Regions from separate parts of the Streptomyces sp. NBC_01689 genome, predicted to be linked through region 1. Evidence: predicted binding sites of a transcription regulator. Region 1 holds the regulator's gene; the other holds the start of a gene.
What was found. Region 1 encodes HspR, which represses chaperone genes until heat shock. Its sites were predicted from a motif close to TTGAGNNNNNNNNNCTCAA; they were not measured.

Region 1 (10,328 bases):
CGTCGTTCTTCTTGCCGTTGACCGAGTCGGTCAGCATGACGAGGCAGAACGGGCAGGCGGTGGAGACGATGTCTGGGTTGAGCGAGAGGGCCTCGTCGACACGCTCGTTGTTGATGCGCTTGCCGATCCGCTCCTCCATCCACATCCGCGCGCCGCCGGCACCGCAGCAGAAGCCGCGCTCCTTGTGGCGGTGCATCTCCTGCTGGCGCAGGCCGGGGACGGCGGACATGATCTCGCGCGGCGGCGTGTAGATCTTGTTGTGGCGGCCCAGGTAGCACGGGTCGTGGTACGTGATCAGACCCTCGACCGGGGTGACGGGGAGCAGCTTGCCCTCGTTGATGAGGTGCTGGAGCAGCTGGGTGTGGTGGATGACCTCGTAGTCGCCGCCGAGCTGCGGGTACTCGTTGCCGATGGTGTTGAGGCAGTGCGGGCAGGTGGCGACGATCTTCTTCGCCGACTTCGGCTTCCTCGACTCGGGGGTGGTGTTGCCCTCGTCGTCCGTCTCCTCGCCGAAGGCCATGTTCAGCGCGGCGACGTTCTCCATGCCGAGCTCCTGGAAGAGGGGCTCGTTGCCGAGGCGCCGGGCGGAGTCACCGGTGCACTTCTCGTCGCCGCCCATGATCGCGAACTTGACGCCCGCCATGTGGAGCAGTTCCGCGAAGGCCTTCGTGGTCTTCTTCGCGCGGTCCTCCAGGGCGCCGGCGCAGCCGACCCAGTAGAGGTACTCGACCTCGGTGAGGTCCTCGATGTCGCGGCCGACGACGGGGATCTCGAAGTCGACCTCCTTGGTCCACTCCAGCCGCTGCTTCTTGGCCAGGCCCCAGGGGTTGCCCTTCTTCTCCAGGTTCTTGAGCATCGTGCCCGCCTCGGACGGGAACGCGCTCTCGATCATGACCTGGTAGCGGCGCATGTCGACGATGTGGTCGACGTGCTCGATGTCGACGGGGCACTGCTCGACGCAGGCGCCGCAGGTGGTGCAGGACCACAGGACGTCGGGGTCGATGACGCCGCTCTCCTCGACGGTGCCGACGAGGGGCCGTTCGGCCTCCGCCAGCGCCGCGGCGGGCACGTCGGCGAGGGCCTCGGCGGAGGCCTTCTCGTTGCCCTCCATGTCCTTGCCGCCACCCGCGAGCAGGTAGGGGGCCTTGGCGTGGGCGTGGTCCCGGAGGGACATGATCAGCAGCTTGGGGGAGAGCGGCTTGCCCGTGTTCCAGGCGGGGCACTGCGACTGGCAGCGGCCGCACTCGGTGCAGGTGGAGAAGTCCAGCAGGCCCTTCCAGGAGAACTGCTCGACCTGGGAGACGCCGAAGACGTCGTCCTCACCGGGGTCGGTGAAGTCGATGTCCTTGCCGCCGGAGGTCATCGGGAGCAGGCCGCCGAGGGCGGTCGCGCCGTCCGCGTTCCGCTTGAACCAGATGTTCGGGAAGGCGAGGAAGCGGTGCCAGGCGACGCCCATGTTGGTGTTGAGGCCGACCGTGATCGCCCAGCCCATGGTGACGCCGAGCTTGATCATGGCGGTCAGGTAGACCAGGTTCTGCAGGGTGCCGAGGCTCAGGCCCTTGAAGGCGGCGACCAGGGGGTACGACGCCCAGTACGCGGCCTCGTAGTGGTGGACGCCGTGGATCGCGCCCTCCAGACCGCGCAGGGTCATGATGGCGAGGCCGATGACGAGGATCACGGCCTCGACGAAGTAGGCCTGGCCGGTCTTGGAGCCCGCGAAGCGCGACTTGCGGCCCGGCTTGGACGGCCGGTTGAGCTGCCGGATCGCGATCAGCACGAGGATGCCGAGCGTCGTGAACAGCGCGATGAACTCGGTGTAGAGCTCGTAGGGCAGCCAGTCGCCGAGGACGGGCAGCGTCCAGTCGGCCTTGAACAGCTGGCCGTAGGCCGTGACGATCGTCAGGCCGAGGGTCAGGAAGCCGACGGCGACGAACCAGTGCGCGACGCCGACGATCCCCCACCGGTTCATCCGGGTGTGGCCGACGAACTCCTTGGCCAGCGTGATGCTGCGGGCCTTCCAGGCGTCGGTCCGGGAACCGGCCGGGACGGGCTGGCCGAGCTTGATGAACCGGTAGATCTGCGCGACGGCTCGGGCGATGAGCGCAACGCCGACCACGGTCAGGGTCAGCGACACAATGATCGCGGCGAGTTGCATTGGGGGCTCCTCGGGCCTGCGAGGTGGGGCTTTGTGTGATTACTAAGCGGTAACTTATGCAGTCCGTCTGAGACTACCCACTTCTTGCGCCGCACTGTAGTCAGCGGTGCGGTGATCTGCGTCGCTGAGGGTCGCCTGACGGGGATGTCTCTTCCCGGGGTCGTGGGGTCGACACGTAAACCCGATCGTGTTATCTGCAGCACATTTCAGACATTCAACCCTAAGTTGGCGCTGTGTTGTACGGAATCGCCGCCGCCCTCGCCGCTCTGTTCCTCGCCGCCGTGCTCGCCGCACTGCTCCGTGCGCTCGCCCTGCGCCTCGGTGCGGTCGAGCGACGCCGGGGGCGCGTGGTGGCGCTGCTCGGCGGGCCGGCGGTGGTCGTGGCGACGGGGCTGGTGGCCGGTGCCGGTGACTGGACGGACGTCGCGCCGCTGGGTCCGGCGGCCGGACGGCTGCTGGTCGCCGGGGCGGGGGTCGGTGCCCTCGGGCTCGTCGCCGACCTGAGAGCCGTGCCGCTCGCGGTGCGGGCGGCCGTCGTGACCGCCGCCGCGGCGCTGACCGTGCCGTTCGGTGAGCTCGGGCTGCCCGTGGGGATCGTGGCTGTCGGATGGATCGTCCTGGTCGCGCACGCGTTCACCTCCCTCGATCACGCCGATGGAGTGATGGGGACGGTCGCCGTCGTCACCGCCTTCGCCCTGAGCGGGTGCGCGGCCGCCGAGGTCATGGACGGTCTCGCGACGCTCCTGAGCGTGCTGGCGGCCGCGCTCACCGGGTTCCTGATGCACGGCTGGCCGCCCGCCCGGATCGCGCCGGGGCGCTGCGGCGGCCTGTTCGCCGGGTTCGTGCTGGCCTCGGCCGCGGTGCTGGTGCACGCCGGCCGGGAGGCCGGGCCGGGCGTGGGGGCCGTCTTCGCGCTGACGGTGGTGGCGACCGCCGACGCGGCACTGGTGCTGGTCTCGCGCCGGCGGGCCGGACGTCCGCTGCTGCGCGGAGCCTGCGACCACCTCGGCCACCGGCTGCGGCACCTCGGTGTCACCGCGCCGGGCGCCGCGGTCCTCGTCGGGGCCACCGGCTTCGCGGGTGCACTCGTCGGCCTGCTGATCGACCTGGGGTGGGTGGGGGCGTGGGCGGCGCTGTGGGTGGCCGGTGGTGCCTCCGTGATGGTGCTGGTACTCCTTCGCGTGCCCGCGTATGGGGCAGGGTTCCTGGGGAAACCGCAGGCAGGAGCCCACCTGCGCGTAAGGAACAGATAAGACTTGAGTCCCCTCGACTCAGCTCTGTTGACCGGGAGCCGGGTGTCGTGCACACTTGAGTCCGTTCCACTCAAGTCATTGCTGGAGGAATCGAAATGGCACGTGCGGTCGGCATCGACCTGGGCACGACTAACTCCGTCGTCAGCGTTCTGGAGGGCGGCGAGCCCACCGTCATCACCAACGCCGAGGGTGCCAGGACCACGCCGTCCGTCGTCGCCTTCGCCAAGAACGGTGAGGTGCTCGTCGGCGAGGTCGCCAAGCGCCAGGCGGTCACGAACGTGGACCGGACCATCCGCTCGGTGAAGCGTCACATGGGTACGGACTGGAAGATCGAGCTCGACGGGAAGCACTTCAACCCGCAGCAGATGAGCGCCTTCATCCTGCAGAAGCTGAAGCGCGACGCCGAGGCGTACCTGGGCGAGAAGGTCACGGACGCGGTCATCACCGTCCCGGCGTACTTCAACGACTCCGAGCGTCAGGCGACGAAGGAGGCCGGCGAGATCGCGGGCCTGAACGTCCTGCGCATCGTCAACGAGCCCACGGCCGCCGCGCTCGCGTACGGCCTGGACAAGGACGACCAGACGATCCTCGTCTTCGACCTCGGTGGCGGCACCTTCGACGTGTCCCTCCTGGAGATCGGCGACGGCGTCGTCGAGGTGAAGGCCACGAACGGCGACAACCACCTCGGTGGTGACGACTGGGACCAGCGGGTCGTCGACTACCTGGTGCAGCAGTTCAAGTCCGGCCACGGCGTGGACCTCGCCAAGGACAAGATGGCTCTCCAGCGTCTCCGCGAGGCCGCGGAGAAGGCCAAGATCGAGCTGTCCTCGTCCACCGAGACCTCGATCAACCTGCCCTACATCACGGCCTCCGCCGAGGGCCCGCTGCACCTGGACGAGAAGCTCACGCGCGCCCAGTTCCAGCAGCTCACCGCCGACCTTCTGGAGCGCTGCAAGACGCCGTTCCACAACGTCATCAAGGACGCGGGCATCAACCTGTCCGAGATCGACCACGTCGTTCTCGTCGGTGGCTCCACCCGTATGCCGGCCGTCGCCGAGCTCGTCAAGGAGCTGACCGGCGGCAACGAGGCCAACAAGGGCGTCAACCCGGACGAGGTCGTCGCCATCGGCGCCGCGCTCCAGGCCGGTGTCCTCAAGGGCGAGGTCAAGGACGTCCTGCTCCTCGACGTGACCCCGCTGTCCCTGGGCATCGAGACCAAGGGCGGCATCATGACGAAGCTCATCGAGCGGAACACGACGATCCCGACCAAGCGGTCCGAGATCTTCACCACCGCCGAGGACAACCAGCCGTCCGTGCAGATCCAGGTCTACCAGGGCGAGCGCGAGATCGCGGCGTACAACAAGAAGCTCGGGATGTTCGAGCTGACCGGTCTGCCGCCGGCGCCCCGCGGCGTCCCGCAGATCGAGGTCGCCTTCGACATCGACGCCAACGGCATCATGCACGTGACCGCGAAGGACCTGGGCACGGGCAAGGAGCAGAAGATGACCGTCACCGGTGGCTCCTCGCTGCCGAAGGACGAGGTCAACCGGATGCGCGAAGAGGCCGAGAAGTACGCGGAGGAGGACCACGCCCGCCGCGAGGCCGCCGAGTCCCGCAACCAGGGCGAGCAGCTCGTCTACCAGACGGAGAAGTTCCTCAAGGACAACGAGGACAAGGTCCCCGGTGACGTCAAGACCGAGGTCGAGGCGTCCGTCGAGGAGCTGAAGGCCGCGCTCAAGGGCGAGGACACCGCCGAGATCCGTACGGCCACCGAGAAGGTCGCCGCCGTCTCGCAGAAGCTGGGCCAGGCCATGTACGCCGACGCGCAGGCCGCGCAGGCGGGTGGCGCCGAGGGTGCCGCCGGTGCCGACCAGGCCAGGGCCGACGACGACGTCGTGGACGCCGAGATCGTCGACGAGGACCGCAAGGACGGTGCCGCGTGACGGAGGAGACCCCGGGTTTCGAAGAGAAGCCTGACGTCCCCTCCGGCGCCACCCCTGACGACGCCGAGCCGAAGGACGCCCCCTCCGCGGAGGGGGCGTCCCCGGCCGGGGACGCATCAGCCGCAGCACAGACCGCCGGTCTGACGGCCCAGCTGGACCAGGTACGCACGGCGCTCGGTGAGCGCACCGCGGACCTCCAGCGGCTCCAGGCCGAGTACCAGAACTACCGCCGCCGGGTCGAGCGCGACCGGATCGCGGTCAAGGAGATCGCCATCGCGAACCTCCTGACCGAGCTCCTGCCCGTCCTCGACGACATCGGCCGCGCGCGGGAACACGGTGAACTGGTCGGCGGTTTCAAGTCGGTGGCCGAGTCGCTGGAGACCGTCGCGGCGAAGATGGGGCTTCAGCAGTTCGGCAAGGAGGGCGAGCCCTTCGACCCGATGATCCACGAAGCCCTCATGCACTCGTACGCGCCGGACGTCACGGAGACGACGTGCGTGGCGATTCTGCAGCCCGGGTATCGCTTCGGCGAGCGCACCATCCGCCCCGCGCGGGTGGCCGTCGCCGAGCCCCAGCCGGGCGCGCAGTCCGCCAAGTCCGACGACACGACGGCTGAGGCGGCCGACGACAAGGAGAGCGGTGGCCCGGACGAGGGCTGACGTTGACACGACGAGGAAGGAGGGACGTCGGGGATGAGCACCAAGGACTTCATCGAGAAGGACTACTACAAGGTCCTCGGCGTCCCCAAGGACGCCACCGAGGCCGAGATCAAGAAGGCGTACCGGAAGCTCGCCCGCGAGTTCCACCCGGACGCCAACAAGGGCAACGCCAAGGCCGAGGAGCGCTTCAAGGAGATCTCCGAGGCGAACGACATCCTCGGGGACGCCAAGAAGCGCAAGGAGTACGACGAGGCACGCGCCCTCTTCGGCAACGGCGGCTTCCGTCCGGGGCCCGGAGCGGGTGGCGGCAACTTCAACTTCGACCTGGGCGACCTCTTCGGGGGCGGCGCCCAGGGCGGTGCGGGCGGCGGGGCCGGCGGCTTCGGCGGTGGCATCGGTGACGTCTTCGGGGGCCTGTTCAACCGCGGTGGCGCGGGCACCGGCACCCGGACCCAGCCCCGGCGCGGCCAGGACATCGACACCGAGGTGACGCTCAGCTTCACCGAGGCGGTGGACGGCGCGACCGTCCCGCTGCGCATGACCTCGCAGACGCCCTGCAAGGCCTGCTCGGGCACCGGCGACAAGAACGGCACACCGCGGGTGTGCCCGACCTGTGTCGGCACCGGCCAGGTGGCGCGGGGCTCCGGCGGCGGGTTCTCGCTGACGGACCCCTGCCCGGACTGCAAGGGCCGCGGTCTGATCGCCGAGCACCCCTGCCTGGAGTGCTCGGGCAGCGGGCGCGCCAAGTCGTCCCGCACGATGCAGGTCCGCATCCCGGCGGGCGTCACCGACTCGCAGCGCATCCGGCTGCGCGGCAAGGGCGCGCCCGGCGAACGGGGCGGCCCGGCCGGCGACCTGTACGTCACGGTCCACGTGGACGCCCACCCGGTCTTCGGCCGCAAGGGCGACAACCTCACCGTCACCGTGCCCGTCACCTTCACGGAGGCGGCGCTCGGCGGCGAGGTACGGGTCCCGACCCTGGGTGGCCCCCCGGTCACCCTGAAGCTGCCCCCGGGCACCCCCAACGGCCGTACGATGCGGGCCCGCGGCAAGGGCGCGGTCCGCAAGGACGGCACCCGCGGCGACCTCCTCGTCACCGTCGAGGTCGCGGTCCCCACGGACCTGTCGGGCAAGGCGCGTGACGCCCTGGAGGCGTATCGCGAGGCAACCGCGGACGAGGACCCGCGGGCGGAGCTGTTCCAGGCCGCGAAGGGAGCTTGAGCAGATGGACGGCCGTCGTCGAAACCCCTATGAACTGACCGAGGAGACCCCGGTCTACGTCATCTCGGTGGCGGCCCAGCTCTCCGGCCTGCACCCGCAGACCCTGCGTCAGTACGACCGCCTCGGACTGGTCTCCCCGGACCGCACGCCCGGGCGCGGCCGTCGCTACTCGGCCCGCGACATCGAACTGCTGCGCACCGTCCAGCAGTTGTCGCAGGACGAGGGCATCAACCTGGCCGGCATCAAGCGCATCATCGAGCTGGAGAACCAGGTCGCCGCGCTGCAGTCCCGTGTCGTGGAACTGGAGTCGGCCCTGGACGGCGCGGCGGCCACCATGCGGCAGCGCGAGGCCGCCGTGCACGCCTCCTACCGGCGGGACCTGGTCCCGTACCAGGAGGTCCAGCAGACCAGCGCCCTGGTGGTGTGGCGGCCGAAGCGGTCGCCGGAGTAGTTCTCGACCGTCGAAGGGGCCGGGAGGTGGTTCACCTCCCGGCCCCTTCGCATGCCGCCGGGCGGGAGGCCCCGCCGTACCGCGAAAGGGTCCTCCGCGCGGGCACGTTTGCCGACGGGAACGGCGGGACCGGCGGGGACGGCGGGACCGGCGGCGAGGCGGGACCGGCGCTCTCCTCCGGCGCGTCGGCGCGGGACCGGCCCCGGGCGTTCCCGCGCCGACGCGCGGGAGGGTGCCGAACCGGCCAACTCCGCGTCGCGGTCGGAGCGGTCCGTTTTCCGCGGTGTGTCCGGCGCGACGCCGTGCGCGTGAACGGCCGTCAGCCGCCGAGTCAGACAAATTCGGTCATTGCGGCCGGAGTTGTGCGAGGCGCCCGGCTGACGACCCGAAAGGTGACGCAGATCACTTGAGGTCGGAGGTGTGCCACCGCGCCGGGCCGGGACGGGGTCGCGTGCGACCGTCCGGAGCTGCGGTGATTCTCGGCCGTCTTCAAGTCTCCAGGTCGGGGGCGGGGGTTGCGCGGCCCCGACGGGGTGTGAGGGAAGCGGGTGCACCGTCGGCGTCGCGTGGAAGTGGAGGTGCGCCCTCTTTCCATCGTGTTCACTTGAGGAACACAGAACGCTGTTGCCATCTCGTTAAGTGGTTACTCCTTGACGCTGAGGTGATCGCCGCGTTGGCTTTCAGCCACCTGGGTCGCAAAGCAGCTACCTCGCCCGGAAGGCACCTGATGTGAACACTCGTAACACCCGGCTTCGTCGTACGGCCATAGCCCTGGTCTCGTCGGCGACGGCCGTCTTCCTCGCCGGCTGCGGGGTCGTGGACGGGATCGCCGGCAGCGACTCCAAGGCGAGCCCGACCAAGGGCGACGACCTCACGGTGGGTCTCCTTCTGCCCGAGAAGGCGAACACCCGTTACGAGAAGTTCGACTACCCGATCATCGAGCAGCAGGTCAAGTCGCTGACCCACGGCAAGGGCCAGGTGGTCTACAAGAACGCGGAGCAGAGCGCGAGCAAGCAGAGCGCCCAGCTCCAGCAGATGGTGGACGACAAGGTCGACGTCCTCCTCGTGGACGCGGTCGACTCCAAGGCCATCGCGAGCGGTGTCCGCAAGGCCAAGGCCGCGGGCATCCCCGTCATCGCCTACGACCGCCTCGCGCAGGGCCCGATCGACGCCTACATCTCCTTCGACAACGAGCTCGTCGGCGAGGTGCAGGCCAAGGAGCTGCTGAAGGCGATGGGCAGCAACACCGAAACGAAGCAGATCGTGATGATGAACGGCGCGGTCACCGACCCGAACGCGGCACAGTTCAAGGCGGGTGCCATGTCCGTGCTCGACGGCAAGGTGGAGATCGCCCGGAAGTACGACACCAAGGACTGGGACCCGGCCAACGCCAAGGCGAACATGGAGGAGGCGATCCAGGCCATCGGTCTCAGCCACATCGCCGGTGTCTACTCCGCCAACGACGGCATCGCGGGCGCGGTCATCGACGCGATGAAGACCATGGGTGTCAGCAACGTGCCGCCGGTCACCGGCCAGGACGCCGAGCTCGACGCGGTGCAGCGGATCCTCGGTGGCGACCAGTACATGAGCGTCTACAAGTCGTACCCGCAGGAGGCCACCGCCGCCGCCGAGATGGCCGTGGCCAAGGTCCAGGGCCGCGGGATCGAGTTCGACGCGCTGACCCGCGACCGGGTCGACAGCCCCACGAACCAGAAGATCCCCTCCCAGCTCGTCCCGGTGGTCGCCCTCACCAAGGCGAACATCAAGGAGACGGTCCTCCAGGACAAGATCTACAAGGTCTCGGAGATCTGCACCGCCAAGTACAAGGCGGCCTGCGCGGCGGCCCACATCAACTAGCCGTCCGTCCTGTCACGTGTGCGCGGGCGTCCCGGCCGGGGCGCCCGCGCACACGTCTCTCACGGCCCGGGTGAACCCTCCCGGGCCGGCCGGGCTCTCACCGGGAGACCGTGCTCGACGCGTTCGTACCGGAGGCGCCCGTGGCCATGATCGGCCTGTTCTGGATCACCGAGAAGAGCGTGTACGTGGGCGCCGAGCCCGCGGGGCACGGGCGAGGGGTGCGGCTCACCGCGGAGGGCGTGGAGGCCGTGGGCGGGGGCCGGCGGGGCTTCTGGGCGTGGCGGGACGTACGCGCGCTCACCGTGCACGACGTGCAGGTGCGTTCCAGCACCCGGTGGCTGGTGAACAGCGTGATGGACACGGTCCTGGACGTGGCGACCGGTGCCGGTGAGGCACCGCCCGCGTTCGAGCTGCACGTCCGTACGGACGAGGAGAAGGCCGAGCTGACGGTGTACACGGCGGCCGTCGGGGGCTATGTGCAGTCCGAGTACGAACTGTCGCTGGACCTGTTGAACCGTTTCGTCGAGGGCACGGCGGACGTGACGCGGCTGCTGGAGTGGGGGAGCGCGGAGGGCGACGGCGTCACGCCCTGGCGTCCCGCGCGGGAGGCACTGCTCAGGAGCTGGGCCGCGGCCCCCTGAGACCGGCCCTGAGGCCGGTTTTGAGGGCAGCCCTGAGGCCGGTTCTCAGGCCGGCTCCGAGAACAGCCCCCGAGGGCGGCCCTGGGGCCGGCCGTCGCGGCGGTCGGCCCCGGTCGCGGGTGCCGCTCCCGGCGGGACGGCCCAAGGC
Region 2 (10,328 bases), 1.1 Mb from region 1:
CGCTTCTGCCGCTCGGCCTCGAGGTCGTAGTACAGCTTGCCGGCGCAGAAGACGACCCTGCGGACCGCCGCGGCCTCGACCGAGTCGTCGCCGATGACCGGACGGAAGGCGCCCGTCGTGAACTCCTCCGCCTTCGACGCGGCGGCCTTGAGACGCAGCATCGACTTCGGCGTGAAGACCACCAGCGGCTTGTGGTGTGGGTTGTGCACCTGCCACCGCAGGAGGTGGAAGTAGTTCGACGGGAGCGTCGGCTGGGCGACCGTCATGTTGTTCTGGGCGCACAGCTGCAGGAAGCGCTCGATGCGGGCCGAGGAGTGGTCCGGGCCCTGGCCCTCGTAGCCGTGCGGCAGGAGCAGGGTGACGCCGGACGTCTGGCCCCACTTCTGCTCGGCGGCCGAGATGTACTCGTCCACGACCGTCTGCGCGCCGTTGACGAAGTCGCCGAACTGCGCCTCCCACATCACGAGGGCGTCCGGGCGGGCCAGCGAGTAGCCGTACTCGAAGCCCATGACCGCGTACTCGGAGAGCAGCGAGTCGTAGACGTTGTAACGGGCCTGGTCGTCGGAGAGGTACTGCAGCGGGGTGAAGTCCTCGCCCGTGACCCGGTCGATCAGGACCGCGTGCCGCTGGCCGAAGGTGCCGCGGCGGGAGTCCTGGCCCGACAGCCGGACCGGGGTGCCCTCCAGGAGGAGGGAGCCGATGGCGAGGGTCTCGCCCATGCCCCAGTCGATCGTGCCGTCCTCGATCATCGCCGCACGACGCTGCAGCTGCGGCAGCAGACGCGGGTGGACGGTCACGTTGTCCGGGATGTTGACCTGGGACTCGGCGATCCGCTTGACGACCTCCTGGGAGACCGCGGTCTGCACGGCGACGGGGAACTGCGCCTGCGGGTCCGAGATCTGCACCTCCGCGCCCTGCGAGACGGCCTCGCGGACCTCGGTGAAGACCTTCTCCAGCTGGCCCTGGAAGTCCTGCAGCGCCTGCTCGGCCTCTTCGAGGGTGATGTCGCCGCGGCCGATCAGGGACTCGGTGTAGAGCTTGCGCACCGAGCGCTTCTTGTCGATCAGGTCGTACATCAGCGGCTGCGTGAACGCCGGGTTGTCGGACTCGTTGTGTCCGCGGCGGCGGTAGCAGATGAGGTCGATGACGACGTCCTTGTTGAACGCCTGGCGGAACTCGAAGGCCAGGCGGGCGACGCGGACGACGGCCTCGGGGTCGTCACCGTTCACGTGGAAGATCGGCGCCTCGATCATGCGGGCCACGTCGGTGGCGTACATGGAGGAGCGCGACGACTCCGGGGCGGCGGTGAAGCCGACCTGGTTGTTGATGACGATGTGCACCGTGCCGCCGGTGCGGTAGCCGCGCAGCTGCGACATGTTGAGCGTCTCGGCGACGACACCCTGACCCGCGAAGGCCGCGTCACCGTGCAGGGCGACCGGCAGGACGGTGAAGTCCGTGCCGCCCTTGTTGATGATGTCCTGCTTGGCGCGGGCGATGCCCTCGATGACCGGGTCGACCGTCTCCAGGTGGGAGGGGTTCGCGGCCAGCGAGACCTTGATCTGCTCGCCGTCCAGGCCGGTGAAGGTCCCCTGGGCGCCCAGGTGGTACTTCACGTCGCCGGAGCCGTGCATCGACTTCGGGTCGAGGTTGCCCTCGAACTCGCGGAAGATCTGCGCGTACGACTTGCCGACGATGTTGGCGAGGACGTTCAGCCGGCCGCGGTGGGCCATGCCGATGACGACCTCGTCCAGGCGGGACTCCGCGGCGCTGTCGATGACGGCGTCGAGGAGCGGGATGACGGACTCGCCGCCCTCCAGGGAGAAGCGCTTCTGGCCGACGTACTTCGTCTGCAGGAAGGTCTCGAAGGCCTCCGCCGCGTTCAGCCGACGCAGGATGCGCAGCTGCTCCTCGCGCTCCGGCTTGGAGTGCGGGCGCTCGACGCGGTCCTGGATCCACTTGCGCTGCTTCGGGTCCTGGATGTGCATGAACTCGATGCCGGTGGTGCGGCAGTACGAGTCGCGCAGCACGCCGAGGATGTCGCGCAGCTTCATCATCGACTTGCCGGAGAAGCCGCCGACCGCGAACTCGCGCTCCAGGTCCCACAGGGTGAGGCCGTGCTCGGTGATGTCGAGGTCGGGGTGCTTGCGCTGGCGGTACTCCAGCGGGTCGGTGTCGGCCATGACGTGGCCGCGGACCCGGTAGGAGTGGATCAGCTCGAAGACGCGGGCGGCCTTCGTGACGTCGTCGTCGTGGCTGGCGTCGATGTCCTTGAGCCAGCGGACCGGCTCGTAGGGGATGCGCAGCGCCTCGAAGATCTCGTCGAAGAAGCCGTTCTCGCCGAGGAGGAGGTTGGCGACGATGCGGAGGAACTCGCCGGAGGCGGCGCCCTGGATCACCCGGTGGTCGTAGGTCGACGTGAGCGTCATGACCTTCGAGATGCCGAGCTTGTTCAGGGTGTCCTGGGAGGTGCCCTGGAACTCCGCCGGGTAGTCCATGGAGCCGACGCCCATGATGACCGACTGTCCGGGCATCAGGCGCGGGACCGAGTGGACGGTGCCGAGGCCGCCGGGGTTGGTCAGGGAGACCGTGACACCGGTGAAGTCGTCCATCGTCAGCTTGCCGTCGCGGGCGCGGCGGACGATGTCCTCGTAGGCCTGCCAGAACTCGAAGAAGTTCAGCGTCTCGGCCTTCTTGATGCCGGCGACGACGAGCTGGCGGTCGCCGTTGGGCTTCACCAGGTCGATGGCGAGACCGAAGTTCACGTGCTCCGGCTTGACCAGGGTCGGCTTGCCGTCCTTCTCCGCGAAGGAGTGGTTCATGGTCGGCATGGCCTTGATGGCCTGCACCATCGCGTAGCCGATGAGGTGGGTGAAGGAGATCTTCCCGCCCCGGGCACGCTTCAGGTGGTTGTTGATGACGATGCGGTTGTCGAAGAGCAGCTTGACCGGGACCGCGCGCACGGACGTGGCCGTGGGCACCTCGATCGAGGCGTTCATGTTCTTCGCGACCGCGGCGGCGGGGCCGCGCAGCGTCACGAACTCGGGACCGGCCGGAGCCTCGGCCGCGGGCGCCGCCTTCGGCTGCGCGGCGGCCGGAGCGGCCTTCGCGGGCGCCGGGGCGGCGGCGGGCTTCGGCGCCGGGGGAGCGGCGGCCGGGGCGGGCGCCGGGGCCGCAGGGGCCGCAGGAGCGGCCTGGGCCGGGGTCCTGGGCGCCGCGGGCGCGGCAGGGGCTGCCGGAGCGGCAGACGCGGTCGCGGCCGGCGTGGTGGTGGTCCCTGCGGCCCCCGCGGCCGCAGTACCCGCCGGAGCCGAGGCGGCCGGGGCCCCTGGCTTGTAGTCGGCGAAGAAGTCCCACCAGGCTCGGTCTACCGAATTCGGGTCCTGGAGGTACTGCTGATAGATCTCGTCGACGAGCCACTCATTGGGACCGAACGCAGCGGCGGGGTTCTTCCCGGCTTGGTCTTCGGTCGAAGTGCTCGAGTTACTGGGGGACTGTGGCGACACGGCGGCAACCGCCCTCTTCCGCTTCACAAGGTGATGGACAGCGGGAATAAAGGCTACGCCTCCCTGGCCGGGAAGGTCAGGCCGGGCCCGTCCAACGTCGCGCAAGTCACATCGGAAAGCGTGTTTCGGTGAGGGAAATGGCGGGAAACAAGCGGGGTTCCGGACCGGAGTGGGTACGTCGATCCGGGGTCGCGGCACGACTCACGCGGCCCTGTGCCTGATCACACGTGTCCACGAGCGGCGGGCACGGATGGATCTTGTGGCTCCGGTTCGAACTTTACGTCAACTTGGCAGAGAAGGAAGGCCCGGAAGGGTGACCTGGATCCGGCAGCCCCGCTGGGATTCGGCCACGCCGATCCGGCCGCCGTGCAGATCGACCGCCCAGCGGGCGATGGCGAGCCCCAGACCCGTGCCGCCGTCGCTGCCGGGCCCGTGCGGCGCGGGCACCCCGCCGCGGTTGAAGCGCTCGAAGACGCGGTGCCACTCCGACTGGGGGATGCCGGGGCCCTCGTCCAGGACCTCCAGGGCCAGCGACTCGGGAAGGTCGCCGCGACGGGCCTTCACGGTGACCCGGCCGTGCGGCGGGCTGTGCTTGACCGCGTTGTCGATGAGGTTGGCGACGACCTGGTGGATCCGCTCCGGGTCGGCGTGCGCGGTCAGCTCCGGCGGGGAGACGTCGAGGTGCAGATGGACGTCGGTGCGGGTGTGGCTGCCGGAGCCCGAGGCGAGGCCCCCGCGCGCGGAGGCGACCATGTTGGCCTCCTTCAGGACGCCCGACAGGTAGGGCCACACCTCGAAACGGCGCTTGCGCAGCGGTACGACGCCGTTGTCGAGCCGGGAGAGGTCCAGCAGGGTCTCGACCAGCCGCCCCAGCCGCTCCGTCTGCTTCAGGGCCGTACGCATGGTCTCGGGGTCGGCGGCGGAGACGCCGTCCACGACGTTCTCCAGGACCGCGCGCAGGGCCGCGATCGGGGTGCGCAGCTCGTGGGAGACGTTCGCCACGAGTTCCTTGCGCTGGCGGTCCTGGGCCTCCAGCTCGTCGGCCATGAGGTTGATCGTCTGGGCGAGGTCGCCCAGCTCGTCCCGGCGGCTGTCGCTGACCCGGCGCGTGTAGTCGCCGTGCGAGATGGACCGGGCGACCGTGTTCATCTCGTCCAGCGGCGCGGTGAGCGAATGCGCGACGAACTGGGTGATCAGCAGGGTGGCGATCATCGAGAAGACCGTGATGAAGCGCAGTTCCGTCTCGGTGCGCACGGCGATCATCAGCAGGCCGGTGGTGATGAAGACCGAGACCACGACCAGCGTGCCCAGCTTGGTCTTGATCGAGAAGGGGCGCACGGAGCCCCAGGGCCCGGTGTTCCCGCGCTCTCCCGGTCCGCTCATGAGATCAGCCCCCTCCGACAGGTCCTCGCGAGGACCCCGCTCAGGGAGTCGGGGTCTCCAGCGCATAGCCCACACCGTGCACGGTGCGGATGCGCTCGGCGCCGATCTTCCGGCGCAGCGCCTTGATGTGGCTGTCCACGGTCCGGGTTCCCGAAGCGTCCGCCCAGTCCCAGACCTCGGCCAGCAACTGCTCGCGGGAGAGTACCGCGCGCGGCGTGTTGGCCAGGCACACCAGCAGGTCGAACTCGGTGGGGGTGAGGTGCACGTCCTCCGAACGCACCCGCACCCGGCGCTGGGCGTGGTCGATCTCCAGCTCGCCGAGGCGCAGTATGCCGCTGCGCGGCGTCGAGGCCGCCACCACGGCCCGCTCGACCCGCCGCAGCAGGACGTGCACGCGCGCGGCCAGCTCGCGCATCGAGAACGGCTTCGTCATGTAGTCGTCGGCGCCCACGCCGAGCCCGACCAGCATGTCGGTCTCGTCGTCGCGCGCGGTGAGCATCAGCACCGGCACCGGGCGCTGGGCCTGGACCCGCCGGCACACCTCCAGGCCGTCGAAGCCGGGCAGCATGATGTCGAGGATCAGCAGGTCGGGCTGCCAGGCCTCCGCCGTGTCGACGGCGGCCGGACCGTCGCCCGCGGTTTGCACGAGGAACCCCTCGGCCCGCAGACGGGCCGCGATGGCGTCGACGATCGTCGGGTCGTCCTCGACCACCAGCACCCGGCGCTGAGCGCCCTGCGTCGCCGCCGTGCCGTTGTGGGATGTGTGGGTCTGCTCCATCGCCCGCCCCTGATGTGTGCTTTCCGGAATCCGTGGGGTGATCCCATGACTGCGCTTGACGCTTGAATGATCCGCGCCAGGGGAGCAGCGTAAGGGCAGTCGACCGCGCTCGGCTATCCAGGCCCTGTCGCGAGGTGGACGACGTCCGGAACGCCCCGGGCAACGGGGATCTCTTCGGTACGCACCTGTCGGAATCCGGCATTCCGCAAGGTTCCTTCAAATTCCGGAGAGGGCTGGGCCGACCACACGGCGAGCACCCCGCCGGGCCTCAACACCCGCGCGCAGTCGGCGAGTCCGGCCGGTCCGTACAGGCTGTCGTTGTCCTCGGTGACGGTCCAGTCGGGGCCGTTGTCGATGTCCAGGCAGAGCGCGTCGTACGTGGCGGATGTCTCACGCAGGTGAGCGCACAGGTCGGCCTCCACGACCTCGGTGCGCGGATCGGCGAACGCCGGTGCGGAGAGCGCGGCCAGCGGACCGGCACGGTGCCAGCCGACGATGGCCGGCTCACGTTCGACGACGGTGATGCGTCCCCACCGGGGGTCGGCGGCCGCGTGGGCGAGCGAGAACCCGACACCGAGTCCGCCGATCAGCACGTCCGGCTCCGGGCGTCCGTCGAGGGCGTCGTACGCGGCGTCGACGAGCAGCCGCTCCGAGCGGCCGTCCGAGGTGTCCATGAGGAAGCACCCGTTGGCGATGATCTGCAGCAGTGCTCCGTGGCGCCGCAACACGACCTCGCCGTACGGGCCTTCCCTGCGGTCGATGACTACGGGGATGTCGTACGGAGCCGTCATGACCGCCATCCTGGCACTTCCGCCCGGACGGGCGGACGGGGTGATCCCCGGTGCGCGGACCGCCGGCACGGCGGGGAGCCGGTCGCGCGTGAGGGGGCCGGCAGCCCTTCCCTTTCCCCCTGCCCGCTGCTCGCTCCCCTCCTTCCTGTTCCTCGTGTTCCTCCTGTACTTCCTGGTCCCCCCTTGCACCTCCCCCTTGCCGCTCCCCCGCCTCTCTCCTTCGTCTTTCCCTCCTTACATACGGCAGGCCTGCGGCGACCGGTGCGGGCGTGCGACGGGGCGGGGGCGGCGTCGCCGGATGTCGGTTCGCTGTGAATCGCCCCGCGGGTGGCGTCGGTCATAGACAGTGACGCGCGGGACACCCAAGGGTGGGCGGGGACGGAAGGAGCCCATCCCCTTGGACCGGAGCACGACCGCGGCGGCCACGGCCTCCCCGTCCGACGCGACGCCGGAGACGCCGGGCGACCCGCGGGAACCCGAGGACGCGGAAGCGGGCGCGTCCGTGCTGGAGGGCATGCCGCGGCAGCGGGGCGAAGCGGCCCCGGAGCCGTCCGTGCCCCGTCCTCCCGTCTCCCGCCCCCGTGCGCTCGCCCGTGCGCTCGCCCGTGCGCTCGCCCGCGCGCTCGCTCCGGCCCGGTCGCGTGCGCCGCGGGCGTGGCGACTGCTCCCCACCCCCACCGGTACGCCCTTCACCTTCGGGTACGCGGCCCTGCTCGCCGTCGTCTCGACGACCGCCGGCCACGCGCCCCCCTCCCTCGTCCACGCCCTGCAGCAGGGCTCCAGCACGGACGTGGCGCACCTCGTACGCCATCCGGTGCTGGTGCTGCTGGCCAGCGCCCTGTGGATCGCGGGCGGCTTCGCGTCGATGTACGCCGCCGGGTTCGTGCTCGTGCTGACGGCGCTCGAGCGGCGGGCGGGAGGGCTGCGGACGGCGGGTGTCTTCCTCCTCGGGCACGTCGTGGCCACGCTCGCCACCGAGGTGCCCGTGGGGCTGTCGGTGCTGACGGGACACCTGCCCGGCAGTTCCCTGCACCGTCTCGACTACGGCATCAGTTTCGGCGTCGCCGCGAGCGTCGGCGCGCTCGCCGGGCTGCTGGGCCCGTGGCTGCGCTGGCCGGTGCTGATCGGCTTCGCGGCGGTGCTGGTCGGCGACCTGATCGCGTTCACGGATCCGTTGACGGACTGGGGGCACCTGCTGTCCCTGGCGATCGGTGTGTCGACCTGGCCGCTCGTGCGCCGCCGGCAACGGTCCGGACCCGGAGGTCCCGGAGGTCCCGGCGGTCCCGGCGGGCGCGGCGGGCGCGGTGGGGCAACCGGGGGCCGCCGGGAGAGGGACCCCGGTGTCCGGACCCCGGGCCAGGCGGCCGGGACCGCCGCCGTCCAGGTCCCTCGGTCCTCGTGACCGAGCCGCGCCGGGCCCCGGGGGCCGGGTCCCGGGGTGTCGTCAGTGGCGCCGGGGGCCGCCGTGCAGGGGCCTCGGGGGACTCGGGGGCGTCGTGCGGGTCTCCGGGAACAGCGGGCGTCGTCCGCTGGTTCCTCCCGTAGACGCCCGGAGGGACGCGGTCGCGCCGACCGTCTCACCCCGTGCGAACCGCTCTGACCTGTGGGGACGTGTCCCGCCCTGACGAGTGGCGGAGTGATCGCCCAGAGCGAACAGGCTCGGGGGAACAATCGGGGACTCACGTGCATTGAGTCGGTGTAACTCAACTTGCATGCCGAAGGGAAGATCATGGCTTCGACGTCCACAACGCTCACTCTGCCCGTGCTGCCGCTCGACGACGAGGTTGTGCTGCCCGGCATGGTGGTTCCGCTGGACCTGAACGACGCCGATGTACGCGCCGCCGTGGAGGCCGCCCAGGCCGCCGCGCGGTCGGAGCCCGGCAAGCCGCGGGTCCTGCTGGTGCCACGCATCGACGGGGCGTACCCGGGCACCGGTGTGCTCGGCACCGTCGAGCAGGTCGGCCGACTGGCCGACGGCGACCCGGGCGCGCTGATCCGCGGCCGTGGACGCGTGAAGATCGGCGCCGGGACGACCGGTCCGGGTGCCGCGCTCTGGGTCGAGGGCACCCGGATCGACGAGACCGTGCCCGACCCGCTGCCCGGTCACGTCACCGAGCTGGTCAAGGAGTACAAGGCCCTCGCCACCAGCTGGCTGCGCAAGCGCGCCGCCTGGCAGGTCGTGGACCGGGTACAGGCCATCGACGACGTGTCCGCGCTGGCCGACAACTCCGGATACTCCCCCTTCCTCAGCACCGAGCAGAAGGTCACGCTGCTGGAGACCGCCGACCCGGTGGCCCGGCTGAAGCTCGCCACCGAGCAGCTGCGTGAGCACCTCGCCGAGCAGGATGTCGCCGAGTCCATCGCCAAGGACGTCCAGGAGGGCGTCGACAAGCAGCAGCGCGAGTTCCTGCTGCGGCGCCAGCTGGAGGCCGTCCGCAAGGAGCTGCGCGAGCTGAACGGCGACGCCAAGGAGGGCGAGGAGTCCGACGACTACCGCGCCCGCGTCGAGGCCGCCGACCTTCCCGAGAACGTCCGCGAGGCCGCGCTCAAGGAGGTCGACAAGCTGGAGCGGTCCAGTGACCAGTCGCCCGAGGGCTCCTGGATCCGGACCTGGCTCGACACGGTGCTGGAACTGCCGTGGAACGAGCGGACCGACGACACCGGCGCGTACGACATCCAGGGCGCCAAGGCCGTCCTGGACGCCGAGCACGCCGGACTCGACGACGTGAAGGAACGCATCACCGAGTACCTCGCGGTGCGCAAGCGCCGCTCCGAGCGCGGGCTCGGCGTGGTCGGCGGGCGGCGCGGCGGTGCCGTGCTCGCGCTGGTCGGGCCGCCCGGTGTCGGCAAGACCTCGCTCGGCGAGTCCGTCGCGCACGCGATGGGCCGGAAGTTCGTCCGGGTCGCCCTCGGCGGTGTCCGGGACGAGGCGGAGATCCGCGGTCACCGGCGTACGTACGTCGGTGCCCTGCCCGGCCGTATCGTGCGCGCCATCAAGGAGGCCGGGTCGATGAACCCGGTGGTCCTGCTGGACGAGATCGACAAGGTGGGCTCCGACTTCCGGGGCGACCCGGCCGCGGCCCTGCTGGAGGTCCTCGACCCCGCGCAGAACCACACCTTCCGGGACCACTACCTGGAGGTCGAACTCGACCTCAGCGACGTGGTGTTCCTGGCGACGGCCAACGTGCTCGAAGCCATCCCGGAGGCCCTGCTCGACCGTATGGAGCTGGTCAGGCTCGACGGCTACACGGAGGACGAGAAGGTCGTCATCGCCCGGGACCACCTGCTGCCGCGCCAGCTGGAGCGGGCGGGTCTGGCGAAGGACGAGGTCACGCTCGACGAGAGCGCGCTGCGCAAGCTCGCCGGGGAGTACACCCGGGAGGCGGGCGTCCGCAACCTCGAGCGGGGTGTCGCCCGGCTGCTGCGCAAGATCGCGGCGCAGCACGAGCTGGGTGAGCGGGAACTGCCGTTCACGGTGACCGACACCGATCTGCGCGGGCTCATCGGGCGTCCGCACCACGTGCCCGAGTCCGCCCAGGACCCGGCCGAGCGCCGTACCGCGGTGCCCGGTGTCGCCACCGGTCTGGCCGTCACGGGAGCGGGCGGTGACGTCCTCTACGTGGAGGCGTCGCTCGCCGATCCGGAGACGGGCGCGGCGGGGCTGACCCTGACCGGCCAGCTGGGTGACGTGATGAAGGAGTCGGCGCAGATCGCGCTGAGCTTCCTGCGGTCGCACGGAGCCGAGCTGGAACTGCCGGTGGGCGACCTGAAGGACCGGGGCGTGCACATCCACTTCCCGGCGGGCGCCGTTCCCAAGGACGGTCCGAGCGCGGGCGTGACCATGACGACGGCTCTCGCGTCGCTGCTCAGCGG

Region 2: the regulator HspR is predicted to act here: its motif matches at 8,144-8,162, upstream of lon (endopeptidase La).

The regions. Positions count from the first base shown of each region.
Region 1 covers NZ_CP109592.1:4,853,342-4,863,669, reverse strand. The annotation lists gene OG776_RS20600 ((Fe-S)-binding protein) at 1-2,155, opposite strand, end outside; gene OG776_RS20595 (MraY family glycosyltransferase) at 2,389-3,408, shown strand; gene dnaK (molecular chaperone DnaK) at 3,504-5,351, shown strand; gene grpE (nucleotide exchange factor GrpE) at 5,348-6,010, shown strand; gene dnaJ (molecular chaperone DnaJ) at 6,044-7,231, shown strand; gene OG776_RS20575 (heat shock protein transcriptional repressor HspR) at 7,236-7,682, shown strand; gene OG776_RS20570 (substrate-binding domain-containing protein) at 8,412-9,539, shown strand; gene OG776_RS20565 (hypothetical protein) at 9,650-10,180, shown strand.
Region 2 covers NZ_CP109592.1:3,802,276-3,812,603, reverse strand. The annotation lists gene OG776_RS15985 (multifunctional oxoglutarate decarboxylase/oxoglutarate dehydrogenase thiamine pyrophosphate-binding subunit/dihydrolipoyllysine-residue succinyltransferase subunit) at 1-3,503, opposite strand, end outside; gene OG776_RS15980 (HAMP domain-containing sensor histidine kinase) at 3,786-4,886, opposite strand; gene OG776_RS15975 (response regulator transcription factor) at 4,927-5,664, opposite strand; gene OG776_RS15970 (spermidine synthase) at 5,778-6,455, opposite strand; gene OG776_RS15965 (rhomboid-like protein) at 6,853-7,857, shown strand; gene lon (endopeptidase La) at 8,185-10,328, shown strand, end outside.